One region of the Actinomadura sp. NPDC000600 genome, then DNA from elsewhere that is predicted to be linked to it. Evidence: riboswitches for the same ligand, from Rfam matches in the RefSeq annotation. Region 1 holds a riboswitch; each other region holds the start of a gene.
What was found. A riboswitch is a leader RNA that binds a small molecule or an ion and turns the genes downstream of it on or off. The one in region 1 is predicted to bind cyclic di-AMP.
Positions count from the first base shown of each region.

Region 2: it holds a riboswitch for cyclic di-AMP, as region 1 does, so the genes downstream of both, ABWI07_RS15385 (C40 family peptidase) here and ABWI07_RS01125 (NlpC/P60 family protein) in region 1, are expected to answer to the same signal.
Region 3: it holds a riboswitch for cyclic di-AMP, as region 1 does, so the genes downstream of both, ABWI07_RS35640 (CHAP domain-containing protein) here and ABWI07_RS01125 (NlpC/P60 family protein) in region 1, are expected to answer to the same signal.

Region 1 is NZ_JBEUPD010000001.1:257,034-264,278, forward strand. Features, by position in the region: gene shc (squalene--hopene cyclase) at 1-924, shown strand, start outside; gene hpnH (adenosyl-hopene transferase HpnH) at 989-1,993, shown strand; gene ABWI07_RS01125 (NlpC/P60 family protein) at 2,070-2,852, opposite strand; cyclic di-AMP (ydaO/yuaA leader) riboswitch at 2,861-2,999, opposite strand; gene ABWI07_RS01130 (MFS transporter) at 3,321-4,784, shown strand; gene ABWI07_RS01135 (sigma-70 family RNA polymerase sigma factor) at 4,846-5,694, opposite strand; gene ABWI07_RS01140 (carboxymuconolactone decarboxylase family protein) at 5,830-6,285, shown strand; gene ABWI07_RS01145 (bis-aminopropyl spermidine synthase family protein) at 6,390-7,245, shown strand, end outside.
Region 2 is NZ_JBEUPD010000009.1:36,134-43,378, forward strand. Features, by position in the region: gene ABWI07_RS15370 (RDD family protein) at 560-1,183, opposite strand; gene ABWI07_RS15375 (RDD family protein) at 1,191-2,015, opposite strand; gene ABWI07_RS15380 (amino-acid N-acetyltransferase) at 2,021-2,542, opposite strand; cyclic di-AMP (ydaO/yuaA leader) riboswitch at 2,723-2,913, shown strand; gene ABWI07_RS15385 (C40 family peptidase) at 2,917-3,912, shown strand; gene ABWI07_RS15390 (transcriptional regulator) at 4,220-4,453, opposite strand; gene ABWI07_RS15395 (LacI family DNA-binding transcriptional regulator) at 4,880-5,965, shown strand; gene ABWI07_RS15400 (cytochrome P450) at 6,022-7,245, shown strand, end outside; gene lysX (bifunctional lysylphosphatidylglycerol synthetase/lysine--tRNA ligase LysX) at 7,235-7,245, opposite strand, start outside.
Region 3 is NZ_JBEUPD010000036.1:21,017-28,261, reverse strand. Features, by position in the region: gene ABWI07_RS35655 (DEDD exonuclease domain-containing protein) at 1-698, opposite strand, end outside; gene ABWI07_RS35650 (NYN domain-containing protein) at 860-2,266, shown strand; gene ABWI07_RS35645 (C40 family peptidase) at 2,456-3,505, shown strand; cyclic di-AMP (ydaO/yuaA leader) riboswitch at 4,003-4,201, shown strand; cyclic di-AMP (ydaO/yuaA leader) riboswitch at 4,326-4,496, shown strand; gene ABWI07_RS35640 (CHAP domain-containing protein) at 4,504-5,334, shown strand; gene ABWI07_RS35635 (hypothetical protein) at 5,374-6,642, shown strand; gene ABWI07_RS35630 (M48 family metallopeptidase) at 6,639-7,245, shown strand, end outside.

The sequences.
Region 1 (7,245 bases):
ATGAACGCGCTCGCCGACGCGGGCGTGGCCGCCGACCACCCCGCCCTGGTGAAGGCCGCCGGATGGGTCGTCGGCGAGGAGGTCCGCGGGCCGGGGGACTGGGCGGTGAAGCGGCCGGACGTCCCGCCGGGCGGGTGGGCGTTCGAGTTCGACAACGACGTCTACCCCGACACCGACGACACCGCCGAGGCCATCCTGGCGCTGCGCAAGGTGTCCTTCCCGGAGGCGGAGGAGCCGGTCAGGCGGGCCGTCCGCTGGCTGGACGGGATGGCGTCGCGGGACGGCGGCTTCGCCGCGTTCGACGCCGACAACACCCGCGAGCTCTGCACCAAGCTGCCGTTCTGCGACTTCGGCGCCGTCATCGACCCGCCGTCCGCCGACGTCACCGCCCACGTCGTCGAGGCGCTGGCCGGGGAGGGCCTCGCGGAGTCGCCCGCGGTCAGGCGCGCCGTCGTGTGGCTGCTCAGGGCGCAGGAGGAGGACGGCTCCTGGTTCGGGCGCTGGGGGGCGAACCACGTCTACGGGACGGGCAGCGTGGTGCCCGCGCTCATCGCGGCGGGGGTCCGTCCCGGCAAGCCCGCGATCCGGCGCGCCGTCGCCTGGCTGGAGGACCACCAGAACGCCGACGGCGGCTGGGGCGAGGACCTGCGCTCCTACGACGACCCGGCGTGGATCGGGCGGGGCGAGTCGACCCCCTCCCAGACGGCCTGGGCCCTGCTGGCGCTGCTCGCCGCGGGCGAGCGCTCCCCGGCCGTGGAGGCGGGCGTCCAGTGGCTCGTCGACCACCAGCGCCCGGACGGGAACTGGGACGAGGACCTGTTCACCGGCACCGGCTTCCCCGGCGACTTCTACATCAACTACCACCTGTACCGGCTGGTGTTCCCCGTGAGCGCGCTCGGCCGCTACCTGCGGGCCGCGACATGACGCGGCCCGCCCACGACCCGGTGGAGTCCACCGGGCCCGCACCGCCCAAGGAGGTCCGGACACCATGAGCATGCCGCTCCGCCAGAGCCTTCGCATCGGGGGCTACATCCTCCGCAACAAGCTGCGCGGGCGGGAGAAGTTCCCGCTCATCGTCGAGCTGGAACCCCTGTTCGCCTGCAACCTCGCCTGCGCCGGCTGCGGGAAGATCCAGCACCCGCACGACGTGCTGAAGAAGCGCATGCCGGTCGAGCAGGCCCTCGCCGCCATCGAGGAGTGCGGCGCGCCGATGGTCTCCATCGCGGGCGGCGAGCCGCTCATGCACCCGCAGATCGACGAGCTGGTGAACGAGCTCGTCCGGCGCAAGAAGTTCGTGTTCCTGTGCACGAACGCGCTGCTCATCCCGCGGAAGATCGACAAGTTCACGCCGTCGCCCTACTTCGCGTGGGCGGTGCACATCGACGGGCTGCGCGAGCGCCACGACGAGTCCGTGTGCAAGGAGGGCGTCTTCGACGACGCGGTGGCCGCCATCAGGGAGTGCAAGCGGCGCGGGTTCCGCGTCACCACGAACACGACGATCTTCAACACGGACACGCCGCAGACCGTCATCGACGTCCTCGACTACCTCAACGACGACCTCGAGGTCGACGAGATGATGATCTCGCCCGGCTACGCGTACGACAAGGCTCCCGACCAGGACCACTTCCTCGGCGTCCAGGAGACGCGGGAGCTGTTCCGCAAGGCGTTCGGGGACGGCAACCGCAAGCGGTGGCGCTTCAACCACTCGCCCCTGTTCCTGGACTTCCTAGAGGGCAAGGTCGATTTTCCCTGCACGGCCTGGGCGATCCCGTCCTACTCGCTCTTCGGCTGGCAGCGGCCCTGCTACCTGATGTCGGACGGCTACGCCCAGACCTACCAGGAACTCCTGGACGAGACCGACTGGGACTCCTACGGGCGGGGCCGCGACTCCCGCTGCGCCAACTGCATGGCCCACTGCGGTTACGAGCCCACGGCCGTCTTCGCGACCCTCGGCTCCCTGAAGGAGTCCATGCGGGCCGTCCGCTCGGTCTGACCTGTGACCGCTCTACAACCCGCTCCGCCCGGCACCGGCGATCCGCCGATGCCGGGCGCTTCTCTTGAGCCGCCGCCTACTTGAGGGACGTCGGCCGGTACGCCTTGTACTCGTCGCCAGAGGACAGCCCGTAGGTGAGCGTCCGGTGGTCGGTGCCGTACCGCCCGCGCTGCTCGTACGCCCAGTACGAGGTGTGCTGCTTGTTCGCCCACTTCTCGAAGATGACGACGTGCCGGGTGGTGTTGCTGCCGAGGGCGTCCATGACGAGGTCGCCCTTCTTCAGCTGGGACATCTTGATGCGCTGGGTGTATCGCGACGAGGTCAGGCCGACGGTGTTGGGCCCGGGCTTGGGCAGCCCCAGCGCCATGGAGACGTAGCCCGAGCAGTCGGTGCGGTAGCCGTTGTGCGACCCGGTCTGGCTGTAGGGGACCCGCTGGGCGGTGTGCGGGTGCCAGCTCTTGGCCCGCTTGATGACCAGGGCCCGCTTGGCCGCCTTGGGATCGGCCGCCTGCTGCTGGGGAACGGCCTGCTTCTTCGCGGAGACCGGCTTCGACTCGACCTTCGTCGAGGACCGGCTCTTCGTCGCCTCGGCCTTCGTCGGCGCCTTGAACTCCTTCTGGAACTGGGCCGCGGCCCGGGCCTGCCTCCGCTCTCCGACCTGCGTCCGCCGCTCGGCCAGCAGCTGCGCGGTCTGCTGCTGGGGGACGGTCTGGGCTGCGGCGGCCGTCTCGATGGTCGCGTGCTGCAAGGTCGTCGGCAGTGCCGCCGTCACGCCGAAGGTGGCGAGACCCGTCATCGTGCCGATGGCCCAGGGGGCGAGCCTTAGACGGCGCGACTGCTTGCTGTGCTTGCCTTTCAAGGGGGCTCCTTGCTTCCAAGTGCCGCCTACCGGGTTAGCTGACGGGTTCGGGCGTGGAAGTCGCCCTACGGCCTGGGCAGGCCGATTCACCCCGGTGCGAGGTGGGTCCCCGGCTCCGCGCGACGGCGGACTCGGCGGGTGCCGCTGAGGGAGAAGCGGCGCTGACGATGTGAGGCCCGATCGATGGACCGTCTCGGGGCCTTGTTCCGCGGGGAGGGCACCCCGCCCACGTAAGTGGGACAAAACGCCTGGAGAGCGTCTTGGAGCGGCAAACCTACAGAAATCACCAAGGGATGGCAAGCTTCCCGCGATCAAACCCGCAGCTCAGCGCCCCGGTGGGCGATCCCGAGGTGCTCTGAGTCCCTCCCTCTCCAAGGCCGTACGCGATCCCGCTCCACCTCTAGACGGAGGAGAAACCTCCAGTTAATATCTGGAGGAGAACCCTTCACTTAAAGGGAGGTGGGTTCCATGACCGCCATCACGTCGCGCACCGCGTCCGGCCCGTCCGCGGGCGTCCCGAACCGCCGCTGGGCCGCGCTGGTCGTCATCGCCGTCGCGCAGCTGATGATCGCGCTCGACGCCACGATCGTGAACATCGCGCTGCCCACGGCCCAGCACGCGCTCGGCTTCGGCGACACCGACCGGCAGTGGGTGATCACCGCCTACACCCTGTCCTTCGCCGGGCTGCTCCTGCTCGGCGGCCGGATCGCCGATCTGGTCGGGCGGCGCCGCAGCTTCCTGGCCGGGCTGGCCGGGTTCGCGGTCGCCTCGATGATCGCCGGCGCCGCGCCCGGCTTCGGCGTCCTCGTGGTCGGGCGCGCCCTGCAGGGGGCGTTCGCCGCGCTGCTCGCGCCCACCGCCCTGTCCCTGCTGGCCGTGACGTTCACCGAACCGAAGGAGCGCGCGAAGGCGTTCGGCGTGTACGGCGCCGTGGCGAGCAGCGGCGCGGCCGTCGGGCTGCTGCTCGGCGGCGCGCTGACCCAGTACGCCGACTGGCGCTGGTGCCTCTACGTCAACGTGGCGATCGCCGCGGCCGCGTCCGTGGCGGGACGCATCGTCCTTCCGGCCCCGCCGAGCTTCCCCGGGGCGCGCGTCGACTGGATCTCCGCCGTCCTCGTCACCGGCGGCCTGGCGGCCGTCGTGTACGGCGCCGGGCAGGCCGCCCCGCACGGCTGGGACGCGTGGCAGACCACCGCGCCGCTCGCGACCGGCGCCCTGGCGCTCGCGCTGTTCATCGCGCGCCAGGCCAGGCACGACGCACCGCTGCTGCCGCTGCGCATCCTCGCGGACCGCGGCCGGGCAGGCGCCTACCTCGCCGTGGCCACCGCGGTCGTCGGCGCCTTCGGGATCTTCCTGACGCTCACCTACTACCTGCAGGTGGTCGCGCACTTCTCCCCGATGCGCACGGGCCTGGCGTTCCTGCCGCTCGCCTTCGCCAACTCGGTCAGCGGGTACCTGGTCGGCGCCCTGCTCACCCGGCGCGTGCCCGCCCGCCTGCTGATCGGCGGCGGCCTGCTCATCGCCGCGGCCGGCCTGGCCGTCCTGACCCGGCTCGACCCGGGCAGCGGCTACGCCGCCTCGGTCGTCCCCGTCGAGATCCTGCTCGGGATCGGCATGGGCGCCGTGTTCCCGCCGGCCTTCTCGCTGGCGACCGCCGGCGTCTCCCCGCGCGAGGCCGGGGTCGCCGCCGCCGTCGTCAACGCCGCGTCCCAGATGGGCGGGTCGGTCGGAACCGCCGTCGTCAACACCGTCGCGATCGGCGCGACGGCCGGCTACCTGCGCGAGCACGGCCCGGCCGCCTCCCGGGTGAGCGCCCTCGTCCACGGCTACACCACCGCGGCGACCGTCTCGGCCCTCGCCCTGGCCACCGTGGCCGTCCTGGTGACCCTCCTGATCCGCACCCCACCCCAGCCGGACACCCCCGCCCACTGACGCCCGGCCACCCAGAGCGCCCCCGTCGAAAGGGGCGCTCAAGGCGTGCGGACCCGGCGTGTCAGGTGACCCAGGAGGGGACGATCTGGGCCAGCCGCTTCGGGTCGGAGAGCGTCCGGATCGTGGTGATTCGGCCGTCCTCGACGGTGAAGGCCATCAGGAGGAACGGGCGGCCGCCCATGGTGATGAGAACGCCGGGGACGCCGTCGACCAGTGCCGGGTGGCCCTTCGCGTCCCGGCGGGCCCCGACGGTGGCCTGGGCGGCGACCTCGTCCGCGCCCCGGACGACGCTCGGGCCCCTGTGCAGCTCGACCTCAGGCGCGAGGAGGGTGAGGAGGCCCGCGAGGTCGCCCCGGCCGGCGGCCGCCAGGAAGGCGTCGACGACCCCGCGTGCCGCCGAGTGGGCGTCGGCGGTGGGCGCGCCGAGCCGGATCCGTCCCCGGGCCCTGCTGGCGAGCATCTTGGCGGCGGCGGTGCTCCGGCCGAGGACGGCCGCGACCGCGTCGAACGGCATCTCGAAGACGTCGTGCAGCACGAACGAGACCCGCTCCGCCGGAGTGAGAGCGTCCATGACGACGTACAGGGCGAGGCCGACCGAGTCGGCGAGCACGGCCTCCGCCTCGGGGTCGGGGCCGAGGTCGCCCAAGGCGGTCCAGAGCTCAGGCTCCAGTGGCTGCTCGCCGCGGACTCCGCGCCGGCGCAGGATGTCGAGGCAGATCCGTCCGGTCACCGTGGTGAGCCAGCCGCGCAGCTCCTCGATGCCGTCGCCGCCGGTACGGGCCAGCCGCAGCCACGCCTCCTGCACCGCGTCGTCGGCGTCCGCGTGCTGGCCGAGCACCCGGAACGCGATCGCGTGCAGGTAGGGGCGGTGCGCCTCGAAGTCGGCGGCCAGCTTGTCCTGTCGGGTCACGGTGCTCCCGGGCTGCGTGTCGTGGTTCCTCCACCAGGACGCGGCACGAGTCGAGAAGGTAACGCCGGGGCCGACGTTACTTCTCCCCGGCCCGGTGCGTCGTGGTGCCGTCCACATCGACTGCGGGAGGAAGAGATGGCACCACGGATCCACGGTTCTTCGAGCGGGCCCGACATCGGCGCGGGCGTCCAGGAGATCTTCAAGGCGGTGTACGGCGGCGGCGTCCCCCGGGAGGTGCTGGAGCTGGTCCACCTGCGGGCCAGCCAGATCAACGGATGCAGCGCCTGCACCGACGCCGGAGCCACGAGCGCGGCCGAGGCCGGCGTCAGCACCGAGAAGCTGCTCACGCTGGCCGCCTGGTACGAGGACCCGCGCTTCGACGACGCCGAACGGGCGGCGCTGGCGCTCACCGAGGCCATGACCCGGCTCGCCGACCGGCCCGGCGCGGTCACCGACGAGACCTGGGCCGAGGCCGCCGAGCACTACGACGAGCGGCAGCTCGGGGCCCTGGTCCTGATGGTGGCGATCACCAACTTCTTCAACCGGATCAACACCGCCTTCCGGGTGCCCGCCGGAACGCGCTGGGGCTGAGACGCGCGGCGCGGGGGACCGCCGGATGGTTCCCCGCCCCTCCGCGCGGCGAGCGGCGCGGCCTGGTCGGCGGTGCGGAGGCCGGGCGCCGATAGCATTCGCGGGTGGCTGATGGGGAAACGCCGAACGGTCCACCGGTCGCGGCGGACATGGACCCCCGGCGTGTCCATACCGCGCTGGGCCTCCTGGCGGACCGGCGATGGCGGACGCTCGGCGAGCTGGTCCGGGAGACGGGCGCCCCGCGGCGCTCGGTGGAGTCGCTGCTCGCCGGGCTCTCGCTGGAGCGTGCCGGCGACCGGTTCCGCCTCACCCCGGAGCAGGGCGGCGAGATCGTCGACCTGCTGAGCACCGGGTACCGCCCGCTCGAACCGGCCGACCCGGTGGGGCACCTGCTGCCCGAGTACGCCGCCGTGGTGGAGCGGATGGCCGGGCTGATCGAGCGGGCGCCGGGGGCGCGGCACGTGCTCGACCATGTATCGGCGACGCCGGAGACGGTGGTGCGGCGGGCCCTGCTCCTCGCGGCCCGGTTCTGGCTGCCGGGCACGCGGCTGCTGTGCGTGGGGGACCACGACCTCACCTCGCTGGCGGTCGGGCTCGTCCACCCAGGTGTGCAGACCACCGTCGTGGACGTCGACGAGCGGATCCTGGCCTACATCGACGAGTGCGCCGCCGAACTGGGCCTGGACGTGCGCACCCGGTGGGCGGACCTGAGGCTGGGGCTGCCCGCCTCGGCCGTCGCGTACGCGGACCTGGCGGTGACCGACCCTCCGTACACGCCGGAGGGCGTCGGGCTGTTCGTGGCGCGGGCGGTCCAGGGGTTGCGGGACCAGGGGCGAGGCCGGGTGCTGCTCGCCTACGGCGCGAGCGACCGCACCCCGATGCTCGCGTTGAAGGTCCAGCAGTCGTTGCAGGACCTGAACCTGGTGAACGAGGCCGTCTACCCGGACTTCAACCGCTACT
Region 2 (7,245 bases), on a different contig from region 1:
ACGAATAACGCCCGAGGGCCCGGCCCCGAAATCTGTTGCCGCGGCAGGACGGGCGCGGTCCTCGCCCTGCTCGCGCCGCGGAAGCGGGGTGCCGACCGGTGTCGCGAAATCAGGAGATCGGGACACAATCCCACCGTCTGCCCCAGTTCTTCAACCCGGCCCCGGAGACCGGCGGAGCCACGCCTCAGGCCCGGCTTCCACCGCGCGGGGCATGCCGTGCGAAAGGTCCGTTCCAAGGGCGAGGGCATGCCATCCGGAGTAAGTCCAGGCCCGCTATCAAGCGGTCGCGTTCTGGCCGCGGCAACGGCATCGGAGGGAACTCTCAAAGCGGAGGCGACGTCCGGGACGAGACACATCCCGCCGGTTTCAAGACCGCAACCGGAAGGAACGGGCATATGCCGCCCACCCCTAGGGCGCCGGAATCAGCGAGCATCTCGGCGAAAGCATGTATAGCGCATGCGAGCGGAGTCGCGTGCGCGCCGGCGCGCACGCGACTCCGTGGTATCGGACGGGCGGTATTGGAACCCCGCGAGCACCGCCCGGCACCCGGGAGATGCCCTCAGAAGGCCGAGGATTCGGGCCGGGGGCGCTTTACCACGAGCGTCCCGGCGACCCTGTCGTGAACGGCCTGGCGGCTCGTGCCCTCGAACACGGCCCCCGCGTTCACGACCCAGAAGATGCTCGCGAGCAGACCGAGAACGGGAATCGGGCGCAGCCCGATCGGCACCGAATAGACGGCGGCGCGCAGAACGCAGCGCAGGACGTCCGGACGCGCGTGCGCACCGGAGGACTCGGCCTCCCCCGGAGGCGCGCTCTCCTCGGGCTTGGGGGCCGTCACGGGCACGAATCCGGGCACGGAAACGGGTATGGCCGACGCGCCCCCGGGACCGGCGGCCCCGGCGGCCTCCCCGGCCCCCTGTGCCGCCGCTCCAGGGGCCTCCTGAGCGGTCGCCGCGACCACCTCGATGCCCGCGACGCGCTTGCCGAGCGTCCGGCCCCAGAGGGCGAGCTGGACCGCCTCGTAGAGCAGCATGCATCCGGCTACGGCTGTCGGAGCCACGACGTCCGCCGTGTGCCCGGACACGAGCTCGCGGACGACGAGAACGACGGGGATGCCGACGACGAGCGTGTCGACGACGCGCGCGAGGAGCCTCTGTCCGGGCTCGGCGAGCGGTGCCGCCATCGTGGCCTTAGCCCGCGTACTCGGAGTACTCGGAATCGTCATATCCGACCCGCTCGTCGATGACGAGCGTGCCGGCGAAGCGGTCATGCAGTGACTGGTGCAGGGGCTGGTCCCAGATCGCCCAGAGGTAGGCCATGAGTGCGCCCGCCCAGACAAGCACCATCCCGTACGCGGCGTAGTCCCACACCATCACCGCCAAGACGAGGAAGAAGAAGACGCCGAGCTGGTAGCCGACGTGGGTGATCCCCGCCCGCCAGACGGCCTGCGTCGTGGTGATCGGGCTGCCCGCAGGACGCGCCTGGACGACGCCAAGGCCGAGGACGCGCTTCCCCAGCGTGCGCCCCCACATGGACAACTGGACGGCCTCGTAGATGAACGGCAGCACGGACAGCACGCAGAAGAGGGTGAAGATGATGGGCCAGTTCCACACGCCCCCCTCGTCCTCGGTCTTGCTGCCGGGCTTGCCCAGACCGAAGGCACCGATCGTCACCGGAAGGACGAGGGCGAACCCGAAGACCGCGACGAGCGCGTTGTCGATGATCCGGGCGCCCGCCCGACGGTGGATCGGCGCCAGCGCCAGATCACCGCCGTCGTCGTAGGAGCCGTGGTGGTCGTAGGAGCCGTGGTCGTCATAGGCGGGCTGCTGGTTCCACTGCTGCTGCGACTGCCACTGCTGCTGGGGCTGCTGGGGCTGCTGCTGCCACTGCTGCTGGGACGACGGCTGCTGCTGCGGCTGCTGCCACTGAGGACCTTGGTACTGGGGCGGCGGGCCGTACGAACCCTGCCCCTGCTGGGGCCGATAAGGCCGCCCGCTGTGGGGGGAATCGCTCATTTGAGTCAGTCCTCCAGGCGAAGCAACATCCGGGTGTTGCCCAACGTATTCGGCTTGACCCGGTCGAGGTCCAAGAACTCTGCCACGCCTTCGTCGTAGGAGCGGAGAAGTTCCTCGTACACCTCAGGCGCCACCGGAGTCCCCAGGATCTGCTGGAAGCCGTGGCGGGCGAAGAACTCCACCTCGAAGGTAAGGCAGAACACCCTCCGCACGCCGAGTTCCCTTGCGGTCTCCAGGAGGCGGGTCACGATCCGGTGCCCGATTCCCCGTCCCCCGCACTCCTTCTCGACCGCGACCGAGCGGACCTCCGCGAGGTCCTCCCACATGACGTGGAGGGCGCCGCACCCGACGACGCGCCCAGGCGTCCCGTGCTGGATGTCCTCGGCGACCCAGAACTCCTGGACGTCCTCGTACAGCTTGACCGTCGTCTTCTTCAGCAGGCGCCGCCCCGACCCGGCGTACAGATCGACGAGCCTGCGTATCTCCTGGACGTCGGCGGTGCGGGCACGCCGGATCACGACTTCCACAAACAGGCGAGATTATCGAACGCCGCCGCTCGCCAGGGGCACCCCTCCGCGCAGGCGGCCGAACGCGCCGCCACCGCGCCGCGCCACCTGCCAATTCGCATGTTCTGGTTGGCATCCCATGCGGGTTCCGTTAGTGTCCATCGCTGACGTCGGCCGACCGCAGGACGGAGGCCGAACCGCCGAGTCCCAAGGCCGCAACCAGCGTCCTGGGAGCCGGGGACCCACTTTCGGAGCGTTTCGGGGGATCGCCCTGACGACCAACCGTGAGGGGTGAATCCGCAGCCGCGAGCGATCGCTCGCGCGCGGCCGCGGACGGGCTGCTCCGGCCCCAACCCGTCAGCTAACCCGGTAGGCGGCTGAGGAGAGGAGTATTCGTGAAGCGATCGCGGCATGCTTCCCTTTCACGCTTCTACGGGCGCGCGGCCACGGCGGTCGGCGCGCTCATCGTCGTTTCGGCCGCTCCGTACGCGCTCGTCCCGCACACGCTCGCCGTCGCGCACGCCGACCCCGACCCCTCGGCCAAGGAGCTGAGGACGAAGGCCCTCAAGCTCGCCGACCAGCTGGAGCAGCTCACCGAGCAGTACAACGGGCTGAAGGTCAGGCTCGCGCAGTCGCAGCGCGCCGCCAAGGTGGCCACGGAGAACGCCAAGCGGCAGGAGAAGACGCTCGAGACGCTCCGCCAGAAGGTCGGATCCCTCGCGGCGACGAGCTACATGCAGGGCGGCTCCGACCCCACGGTCTCCTTCGTCGCCTCCCAGGACCCGCAGTCCATCCTCGACCAGGCCGCGACCCTGCACTACTTCGCCAAGCAGGACAGCACCCAGGTGCTCGGGCTCATGCAGGCCATGCAGTCCGCGCAGCGGGCCCGCAAGTCCGCCGAGTCCCGCGCCAAGCAGGTGAAGGACCTGAAGTCGCAGCTCGAGTCGCAGCGCACGAAGGTCACCGACGCCTACGAGAAGATCCGCGGCAAGCTCGTCGACAAGGACCCGACCCAGCTCGCCAAGCTCCCGGTCGTCGGCACCGGCAAGGCCGCGCAGGCGCTCCGGTACGCGATGAGCAAGATCGGCCGCCCGTACGTGTGGGGCGCCGCCGGGCCGAGCACCTTCGACTGCTCCGGCCTCACGATGTGGGCCTACAAGCAGGTCGGCATCAACCTGCCGCACTACACCGGCAGCCAGTGGAACGCGGGAACGCACGTGTCGCGCAGCGAGCTCCAGCCCGGCGACCTCGTGTTCTTCTACTCCGACCTGCACCACATGGGCATCTACGTCGGCGGCGGCAAGATGCTGCACGCCCCGCAGACCGGAGACGTCGTGAAGATCGCCTCCATGGACGGACGCCCCTTCGCCGGCGGAGTGCGGGTCGCCTGACCGGCGGCCCGGCAGGCAACGCGTACGACGATCGATAACGCCGTGCCTCCGGACTCGTCGCGCCGACCGTGCCGGATGAGGACGGGCACGTCGATCCGGGCGGACGTGTCGGGCAGGGCGGCCCTGCCGGCCGTCGGGCCGGCTCAGGGGGCGTGCCCGGTTCGAACGCCGTCCGCGGCGGCGCCTTCTGCAGGGACCTACCTGCCAGGGCGCCGGCGCCGCCGCTGCGGGGTCGGACGGAATTCGAACGAGCCGCCATTTCTCCGGATGACGCCCGCCGTCCCCTGGCGAGCGTCGGGGGTGCAGGCTAGATGAGCTGCCTTCGGGCCGCCCACACCACGGCCTCGATAGGGGTGTTGACCTCCAGCCGGTCGCAGATCGTCCGCAGCCGGCGCCGCAAGGTCCGAGCGCTCAGTTCCAGCTTGCGCGCCGCCACATCGGCGGTGACACCGCTGGCGATCTGGGCGAGCAGTCGGATCTCCTCTTCGCTCAGCCCGAAATCGTCGGTGCCACGACGTGCGAGTGTGGCTGCTGTTTCCACTCCGTCCTCCCTCGTCCGTGGTGATGACCGCGGGGATGCAGCCGTCCGCTGCACAGGCACGGGTTGGCCTCGATCTGTACGCGCGTTGGGTTGCCGGGTCCGGACCCTTCCGGACTTAGATCATCGGGTTCCTTTGCTGTCTCACGCGCTTGGCCGGAGGTGGCCGCATGGCCGATTGCGGGGGTGTACGGGGGAACTCCGGGTGACGATTCACTCGTTGCCCTGCCGAGGGAGACGGGATGAGATCGCCAGCCATCCGCACCCGCCCCTCCCGCCGAACTCACCGGTCCTCGCAAGTGAACGAAGATCGTGAATCGTTTCAAGCTACGCTTCGGCTCGGAACGCTAGGCGGCCGGATCCGGCCCGTCAAGCGCCGGTCAAGAGCGCTACGCGCCCGTACGTTCACCATGTGTGACCGTGCATTCGGTGCCACGCCATGCAAAACTCCACTACCTGGGAAAACGCCCATGGAGCGGGACGAGGAGCGAGTTGCCACAGACCAGCATCCGTGAGGTCGCGAGGCGCGCGGGCGTCTCAGTTGGGACCGTTTCGAATGTCCTAAACCGGCCAGATCTCGTGGCCGAAGCTACCCGTGACCGTGTCCGCGCGGCGATCGAGGAGCTCGGGTTCGTCCGCAACGAGTCCGCGCGCCGGCTCCGCACGGGCCCCGAACGGACCGCGGGCGAGTTCGGCGACCAGCCGCGCCGGGCGTTCGGCGTGGTAGTGGAGGACCTCACCAACCCGTACGCGACCGACGTCGCGCGGGGCGCCGAGGCCGCGCTCAACGCGGCCGGACACGACGCGCTGTGGCTGTCCAGCGACCACTCCGCCGCCAAGGAGCGCCGCTCGCTGGAACTTCTCACCGAGCAGCAGGCCGCCGGGGTCCTGGTCATCCCGGTCAAGCTCGGCCCCCGCGACATCTCCCGGCTGCGCGCCGCGGGGATGAGCGTGGTGGTGATCGACCGGGACGCCGTCGACGTGTGCTCCGCCCGGGTCGACCACGTGGCGGGCGGCGAGACCGCCGCAGCCCATCTGCTCGGCATCGGACGCCGGCGCATCGCGTTCGTGACGGGCGTCCCAGAGCCGCAGCCCTGCGTCGAACGCCGCTCCGGAGCCGCCCGCACGATCGTCGAGGCGGGTCTCGGCACGCCGCCCGTCCTGGTCAAGGACGCTCTGAGCCCCACCGAGGGGCAGGCCGCCGCACACGAGATCATGGCCATGTCGCCGGTGCCCGACGGCGTGTTCTGCGCCAACGACCTGCTGGCGATCGGCCTGATCAACGAGCTGACCCGGCTCGGCGTCCGCGTCCCCGACGACATCGCCGTGGTCGGCTACGACGACATCGAGCTCGCGGCGAGCGCCGCCGTGCCGCTCACCACCATCCGCCAGCCGCGCCGCGAGCTCGGCTGGGAGGCCGCCGAACTCGCCATGGCCGAGATCGGCGAGGGCAAGTCGCACCAGCACCGGCAGGTCGTCCAGCGGCCCGAGCTGGTGATCAGAGAAAGCGCTTAGCGGCCCCCGTCCGCCCGCTATTGACATCTCGTCTCAGATTCGGGTCGGCTGGGGGCATGGAAGACAGGACGGGCCAGACCGCGGAGGCCGGGGCGACCGCGGTCCTGGGCTTCGATCCGGGCGATCCGGCTTTCCGGGCCGACCCGTACGCCCATTACCGAACGCTCGGGGCCGACGGCCGCGGCCTGCACCGGACGGACGTCGGGTTGCGCGTCACCTCGTCCTACGAGCTGTGCGAACGGGTCCTGCGCGACCCGCGGTTCGGGCACCGCCCCACGGGCGGCGGCGTGTGGCGCGAGGTGCAGGGCCGGCACCGGTCGTTCCTGACCATGGACCCGCCCGACCACACGCGGCTGCGCCGCCTGGTGAGCAAGGCGTTCACGCCCCGTCTCGTGGAGCGGCTGCGGCCCCGGATCGAGGAGCTCGTCGACGCCCTGCTGGAGCCCGTCTCGGGCAAGGCCGATCTGATCGCCACGCTGGCCTACCCGCTGCCGGTCATCGTGATCAGCGAGATGCTCGGCGTCCCCGCCGAGGACCGCGACCTCTTCAAGGGCTGGTCCGACAGCCTCGCGCGCGGGCTGGACCCCGACTTCCTGCTGCCGGAGGCCGAGATCGCCCAGCGGGACGCGGCGCGCGAGGAGTTCGCCGAGTACTTCCGGGAACTGGCCGCCGAACGCCGGGCCGAGCCGCGCGACGACCTCCTGAGCGCCCTTGTGGGCGTCTCTGACGGCGGAGACGTCCTTTCGGAACAGGAACTGCTGGCGACGTGCATCCTGCTGCTCGTGGCGGGCCATGAGACGACCGTGAACCTCATCGGGAACGGCGCGCTGGCCCTGCTCCGCGACCCCGCGCAGTTGCGGCTGTTCCGGGAGCGGCCGGAGAACGTCCAAGCGGCCGTGGAGGAACTGCTGCGCTTCGACCCGCCGGTGCAGCTGACCCTACGATCGGCCCTGGAGGACGTTGACCTGAACGGGACGCTCGTCGAGCGCGGGAAGCTCGTCCTCCTGCTGACGGGCGCCGCCAACCGCGACCCGGCGGTCTTCGACGAGCCCGACCGGCTGGACCTGCTCCGCTACGCCGAGGGGCGTGACGCGCCGAAGCACCTGTCGTTCGGGCACGGCGTCCACTTCTGCCTAGGCGCCCCGCTGGCCCGGCTGGAGGGCCGCATCGCGCTCGGCAAGCTGTTCGAACGCGATGTGGCCCTCGCCGCCGACGACCTCGTCTACCGCGACAACCTCGTGCTGCGCGGGCTGCGCGAGCTTCCGGTCGTCATTCGGGCT
Region 3 (7,245 bases), on a different contig from region 1:
GTGGACGGGACGTCGTCGGCGAGGTGGCGCTTGCGGCGCTGCTCTGGGGTGGGCGCCTTGGCGAAGCCGCGCATCTCCTCCAGCGAGGTGACGCCGAACGAGCCGAGCCGCTCGATCAGGCCGTGCAGGACCTCGACGGTGGCGCGGGCGTCGGCGAGGGCCCGGTGCGTCGGCTCGTTGGACGTCCGGAAGTAGCGGGCCAGCGTGCCGAGCTTGCAGTTGGGCACCTCGTCGCGGGACAGGACGCGCCGCGCGAGGTCGACGGTGTCGACGACCGGGAAGGCGGGCCACGCGTAGCCGTTCGCGGCGCACGCGGCCTTGAGGAACCCGATGTCGAACGAGGCGTTGTGCGCGACGAGGACGCAGCCGCGCGCGAACTCCAGGAACGCCGGGAGCACCGACTCGATGCGCGGCGCGGCCGTCACCATCGCGGTGGTGATGCCGGTCAGCGCGGTGATGAACGGCGGGACGGGCCCGCCCGGGTCGACCAGCGTGCCGAGCTCGCCGAGCTCCTCTCCCCCGCGCACCTTCACCGCGCCGATCTCGGTGATGGCCGAGTCGGCCGCCGAGCCGCCGGTGGTCTCGAGGTCGACCACCACGAAGGTGACGTCGCGGAGCGGGGTGCCGAGGTCGTCCAGGGTGCCCTGGACGCCGTGCGCCTGGACCCCGCGGCCCTGGACACCGTGCGCAGCCGTCATGTGCGCGACCGTAGAGGACCCCACCGACAGAACTTCGTGCCGCTAGGGTTGGGGGGTGCCGGGACGTCCCGCCGGTCGGGGGCCGCGGGGACGGGCGGGAGGCATCCCGCCGAGGGTTCGGCGCGATCCGTCCGATCACGCGTTCGCCCTGGTTAGGGCGGGTGCGCTCGGGAACACACAGCCCACCGGCGGCGCAGCCCGGAAGGAGCGGGATCATCGACAGCGGCCCCGAAGCGACCCCCGGCCGCGGGGATCCCGCGGAGAAGCTCGCCCGCCCGCTGCCCGAGGCGGTGCGGCAGGGCGTGGTGGAGGTCGCCGCCGACCTGATCGGGACGCTGCCCGCCGACGAGGTCCCCCCGCCGCTGCGCCGGTTCGCGCGGTTCGAGCGCCGCAAGCGCGCCAAGCTCGCGGGCCAGCACATCGCGGCGGCGCTGGAGAAGGACGAGGAGTTCCGGCGGCGGGTCGCCGTGCCGCTCCGAGAGGCGCAGGCCGACCTGGCGGAGGTGGTCGAGGGCGGGGACGTGCCGCCCGCGGCCGATCCGGTGCGCGTCGCGGTGCTGGCCTACCTGCTGCGCCCGGCGGGCTGGACCGCGCTCGTCGAATCGGCGCGCGAGGAGCTGGCGCGCTCGGCGACCGCGTCCGAGGAGGAGGAGGCCGAGCGCCGCATCGCCGCGCTGAAGGCCGAGCTGGCCGCGACCCGCGACGCCCGCGGCGCCGAGCTGGCCAAGCTGCGCGCCGAGCTCCGCGAGACCAAGGCCGAGGTCGCGGAGCTGCGCCGCAAGCTGCACGACGCGCGCACCCGGTACCGGGCGGCGGAGGAGCGCGCCCTCGCGGTCGCCGCCGACGCCGACCGCGAGCTCGCCGCCGCGCGCGAGTCGACCGCCGCCGCGGACAAGGAGCTGCGCAGGCTGCGCGCCCGCGCCGCGCGGGCGGAGGAGGCGGCGGAGGCCGCCAGGCGGGCCGCGCGGGAGGGGCGCAACGTCGACGACGTCCGGCTGCGGATGCTGCTCGACGCGCTCGTGGACGCCGCGCAGGGCGTCCGCCGGGAGCTGGCCCTGCCCTCCACCATCGGCCGTCCCGCCGACGCGGTCGGCGGGCTGGAGCCGGACCGGCTGGCGCACCGCGCGCTGCCCGGCCGGGCCCTGTCCGACAGCGACCCGCAGCTGCTGGACAGGCTGCTCACGCTCCCGCAGGTGCACCTGGTGGTGGACGGCTACAACGTCACCAAGACCGGGTACGGGGAGCTGCCGCTGGCCGACCAGCGCAGCCGGCTGCTGTCCGGGCTCGGCGGGCTGGCCGCGCAGACGCGCGCCGAGGTCACGTGCGTGTTCGACGGCGCGGAGCTGGAGGCGCCGGTCGCCATCGCGGCGCCGCGCGGGGTGCGGGTGCTGTTCAGCCGCCCGGGGCAGACGGCGGACGAGCTGATCGGCGAGCTCGTGCGGGCGGAGCCGCCAGGCCGGTCGGTGGTCGTGGTGTCGTCCGACCGGGAGGTCGCCGACGCCGCGCGGCGCGCCAGCGCGCGCCCCTGCCCCTCCTCCCTGCTGCTGCGCAGGCTGGGCCGCTCCTAGGGCGGGCCCGCCCATAAGGCGGCCATAAGGCTCTCATAAGGCAAGCCTCGCGGTCCGTGATCATCACGTCACGAAAAGTGGATGATGTCCGCAGATGTCAATCAAAGAGTGATGAATCGGTTGTGACGGCTGTTGCCCCTCGCTAATGTCGTCCGCTGACGTCGTTGGACGAGAGGGGCGAAACCGACCGTGGCCAATGATCACATCGGGGCACCGGCGCAGCGGCCTGCCCGCAGGGCGGGTTCCGCGGGCAGAGGCGTCTCCCGTCGCCTGGCGGCCGTCGCCGGCCTGACCGTGGCGGTCTCCCTGACCTGCTCCCCGGTGGTGGCGCACGCCGAGCCCAAGCCGACCCGGGCGCAGGCCCAGAAGAAGCTCGACAAGCTCAACGAGCAGATGGACCAGAAGGTCGAGCAGTTCAACCAGAACCGCGAGAAGCTCAAGGTCGCCAAGAAGAAGTTCGACTCCGCGACCAAGGCGAGCAAGCAGGAGCAGGCAAGCTTCGAGGAGCAGCGGTCCAAGATCGCTCAGATGGCGGCCACCGCGTACAAGAACGGTGACTCGGCCGACGTCACCGGCTTCGTCGGCAGCAAGGACCCGCAGTCGATCCTCGACCAGGCGGCCGTCTTCTCGCACCTGTCGCACGAGCGCAGCTCCCAGCTCACCCAGTTCCTTGCGACGGCCCAGCGGCTCCGCCGCGAGCAGGCCCAGGCGAAGTCCGCCTACGACGAGGTGAAGTCCAAGCAGGACGAGCTGAAGAAGCAGAAGCAGGAGCTCGACAAGCAGGTCCAGAAGCAGAAGGCGCTCGTGCGCCGGCTCGGCGGCGGCACGCCGTCGCGCCCGGGCGGCGGCGGTGGCACCGGCGGCACCTACAACGGCCCGGCCAGCGGTCCGGCCCGCGCGGCGCTCGACTTCGCCTACGCCCAGCTCGGCAAGCCCTACTCCTACGGCGCCGAGGGCCCGGGCTCCTACGACTGCTCCGGCCTGACCATGAAGGCCTGGGCCGCCGCGGGCGTCGGCATCACCCGCACCACCAACTCCCAGTACGCCGCGACCAAGCGGGTGGCCAAGAGCAACCTGCAGCCCGGCGACCTGGTCTTCTTCAGCAACCTCGGCCACGTCGGCATGTACGTGGGCGGCGGCAAGATGATCCACGCCCCGCACACCGGCGACGTCGTCAAGATCAGCGACATCACCTCCGGCTACTACCTGAGCAACTACTACGGCGCCGGACGCCCCTGACGCACCGCCCTGACACCCCCGCGGCGCGGGTGTGACGGGGCCCTCATCGACAACGGACCGGGCTTGACCTGGTCCGTTGTTGATTTTGGGGGGGTTTGCCTTCTCTTGGGGCTTTGGTACCTTGTCACCACTCACGGCGCCCTCCAGACGCCGTGGACCCGCGGCGCCCCCCAGGCGCCCCGGTCCCACGCGGAGCATCCAGCACCCGCGTGACGGCGGCGCGAGCCACGCGCCGCACCCCCGGGCGGCACGCCCCACGTGCCGTCCCGCGGCGCCCGCAGGCGCCGCACGGTCTCGACGCAGACCAGGCCTACCCCCGCCCCACCGTGCGCACGCTTGCCGCGTGCATGGCGCCGAGCGTGCTGCCGCAGTGGCCTACACGGGGCAGGCCCCGGACGGCCCCGGAGACGGGGCGCCGTCCGCACACAACATCAGGCGCCGCTCTTTCGCACGCGGGAGACAGGTCCCGCGCAGGGCCCCATATCGCCCCCAGGATCGCAGCGGCAGCGCCGAATCCGCCGAAGAGCGGAACCGGGGACCCATATCCGCCGGAGTCCGGAGAGTCTTTCCGGACGGGCATTCCGGCACCCGGGGTGAATCGGCGCGTCTCTCCCGGGGCACCGGCGAGAGCCGCCGTAGGGCCACTTCCACGCCCGAACCCGTCAGCTAACCCGGTAGGCGTCTGGAAGAGAAGGAGAGAATCCCGCAGCGGTACCTGGGGCGTGGCCGCCACGCGACCACGCCCCGGCCCCCCCTTTCGCTCCGCAGGCACCCCCCGCCGCCGGAGCTCCCCCAATCCGAACCGGTGTGCCCGCCCCCGGGCACGCCACCGCCGAATCCGCGGACCGCCGTGCCCCGCATGCGCGTCCGACGCGGAACCGGGGACCCACTGTGTCCTTTTCGGGGTGAATCGGCCTGCCTTCGCGGCCGTAGGGCGGCTTCCACGCCCGAACCCGTCAGCTAACCCGGTAGGCGCCATGGAAGCCGAGGAGACCCCCGTGCCACGCGCGCACCGCAAGAAGGCCCCGGGCAAGCACCGGAAGCCGCACCCCCTTTCCATCACGTGGCGGACGACCGGCGGCGTCGTCGTCGGCGCCGCCGTGCTCGGCACCGCCGCCGCCACGGCGCAGGCGTCGGTCCTGCCGTTCGGCTCCGCCCCGGTGAGGTCCGCCGCCGCGGCCGACCTGGCCCCCGGCCTGGCGGCGCACGGCGACCCGTCCAGGCGCAAGTCCGAGGGCGAGCCCAGGATCCGCGCCTCGAAGACCCCCAAGAAGACCCGGCCCGAGCGGCCGTCGGCCGTGTCGTCCGGCAGGCCCTCCGCCAGAGCGGCCGGGAAGTCGCGGCCCACCGCCGCGCAGGCCATCAGGCTCGCCCGCTCGCAGGTGGGCGTCGAGGAGGACGGCGGCGGCGAGACCAAGTTCCAGGAGTGGTACATGTCCACGTCCCGCGCGCGGGAGACGCTCGCGCGCGACGGCGGGTCCCTCGACGGCTACAGCGACGCGAACTGGTGCGACATGTTCGTCTCCTGGGTCGGCGAGCAGATCGGCTTCGGCGACCAGGTCGGCAGCGACGCCTGGACGGTCGCGCACGCCCGCTGGTTCCAGGAGCACGGGCGCTGGGGCACCGAGCCGAGGCCCGGCGCGATCGTCTTCTACGCGTGGGACGGCGGCAAGTCCTTCGACGACATCCGGCACGTCGGCCTGGTCGTCGAGGAGATCGACGACGGCACGATCGAGGCCGTCGAGGGCAACACCGACAACGCCGTCCGCGTAAAGGAACGTTCCACAGACGACGTCGTCGGCTACGGCTACCCGGACTACCGGTCGTGATGCCGCCCCTCGCCCCGCGTCCTGCATAGGATCGCGCCCATGGAGGAAGGCCCCGGGCAGGACGCCACCGTCACGCGGCGCAGGGTCCTCGCCCTGGGCGCGGGCGGGGCCGCCGCCCTGCTCGCCGGAGGCGCCGGCCTGGTCGGCTCGCGCTCCGGCGGCGGGGCGCCCGGCGCCGGCGGCGCCGGCGCCGCCACCTCGCGGGTCGCCGGGACGTTCAGCCCGGAGACGGCCGCCGCCGTCCTCGCCAACCGCGCGCGCGCCGTCCGCGACGGCGACCGCATGGCCTTCCTCGCCAGCGTGGGCGACGCCCCCGCCGCCTTCCGGGACGCCCAGGCCCTCATGTACGGCAACCTCCGGAAACTCCCCCTGGAGAACTGGCGGGAGCGCATCGTCAACACCGAGGCCATGGACGGCGGCAACGCCGTCGTCCGGATCGAGGTGCGCTACAGGCTGCGCGGCTTCGACAGGAGCGACGTGGCCCGCACCCGCTACCTCACGCTGGCCCCGCGCGGCGGGACGTGGACGGTCGTCGGGGACGGGACGTCCCGCGGCCTCACCGACGACGCCGACATCTGGGACAGCGGCCCCCTGACGGCGGTCAGGGGGCGAGCCGGACTCGTCATCGGCGACGGCACCGGCCTCGACCGCATCGCCGCGCGGCTGGACGCGGCCGTCCCGGTCGTCACCTCCGTGGTCGGCAAGGGGTGGGCGCAGCGGGTCGTCGCGCTCGTCCCCGCCGACGCCTCCCTCGCCTCCGCGCTCGCCGGCCCCGGGCAGAGCCTCGGCCAGATCGCCGCGCTCGCCACCATCGCCCCCGGGGACGGCCGCGGCGAGGACCGCGTCATCATCTCCCCCGGCACCTTCGGCCGCCTCAACGAGCTCGGCCGCAACGTCGTCCTCACGCACGAGCTGACCCACGTCGCCACCGGCGGCGCCCGCGACCGGCGCACCCCGCTGTGGCTGATCGAGGGCTTCGCGGACTACGTCGGCTACCGGCGCGTCAAGATCAGTACCCGGTCGGCGGCGGGCGAGCTGCGCCGCGAGGTCTCCGCCGGGCGGGCGCCGTCCGCGCTCCCCGCGGCCGACGCGTTCGCCGGCGGCTCCCCGCGCCTCTCCCAGGCCTACCAGGAGGCCTGGCTCGCCTGCCGGATGGTCGCCGACCGGTACGGTGAGGCGGCGCTCGTCCGGCTCTACCGGGCCGCCGGGCGCGCCCCGGAGGCCGCGGCGCTGCGCGACGTGCTGGGCCTCACGCGGGAGCGCTTCACCGCACTTTGGCGCGACTACGTGAAAGAGGAGCTCGCATGAGCGAGGCGGAGACGGACGAGGGCAGCGCCGAGGGCACCGCCGGCGGAAGGCCGGGCGGCGCCCCCGGCGCCCCGGCACGGCGGCCCCGGGTCGCCGCCGCCGTCACGGCCGCCGTTCTCTTCGCCGGGGTCGCGGCCGTCCTCGCCCTGACCACCCCGTGGAGCCCGCTGCCCGGGCACGTCCCCGGCGGGCGCGTGAGACCCGACCCCGCACTGGACTTCACCCCCGCCGAGATCGCCCGTTCCAGGGCGTTCGACTCGGCCGTCAACCCGCCCGCCTACTCCGGGCTCGCCGTCGGACTCGTCCTGGTCCTGGTGCTGGGCTTCACCCCGCTGGGCGCACGGTTCATCGGCTGGGTCACCGCCAGGACACGTCGCCGGTGGCTGCGCATCATCACCGCCACCCTCGCCCTTACCACGCTGCTGCGCATCGCCGGGCTGCCGTTCGACGTCTGGGGCGAGTCGGTGCTGCGCCGCTACGGGCTCTCCACGCAGAGCTGGCCCGCGTGGCTCGTCGACCAGGCGAAGTCCCTCGCCGTCACGTGGGTCATCTACACGATCGCCCTCCTGCTGCTCTACGCCCTCACCCGCCGCTTCCCGCGCT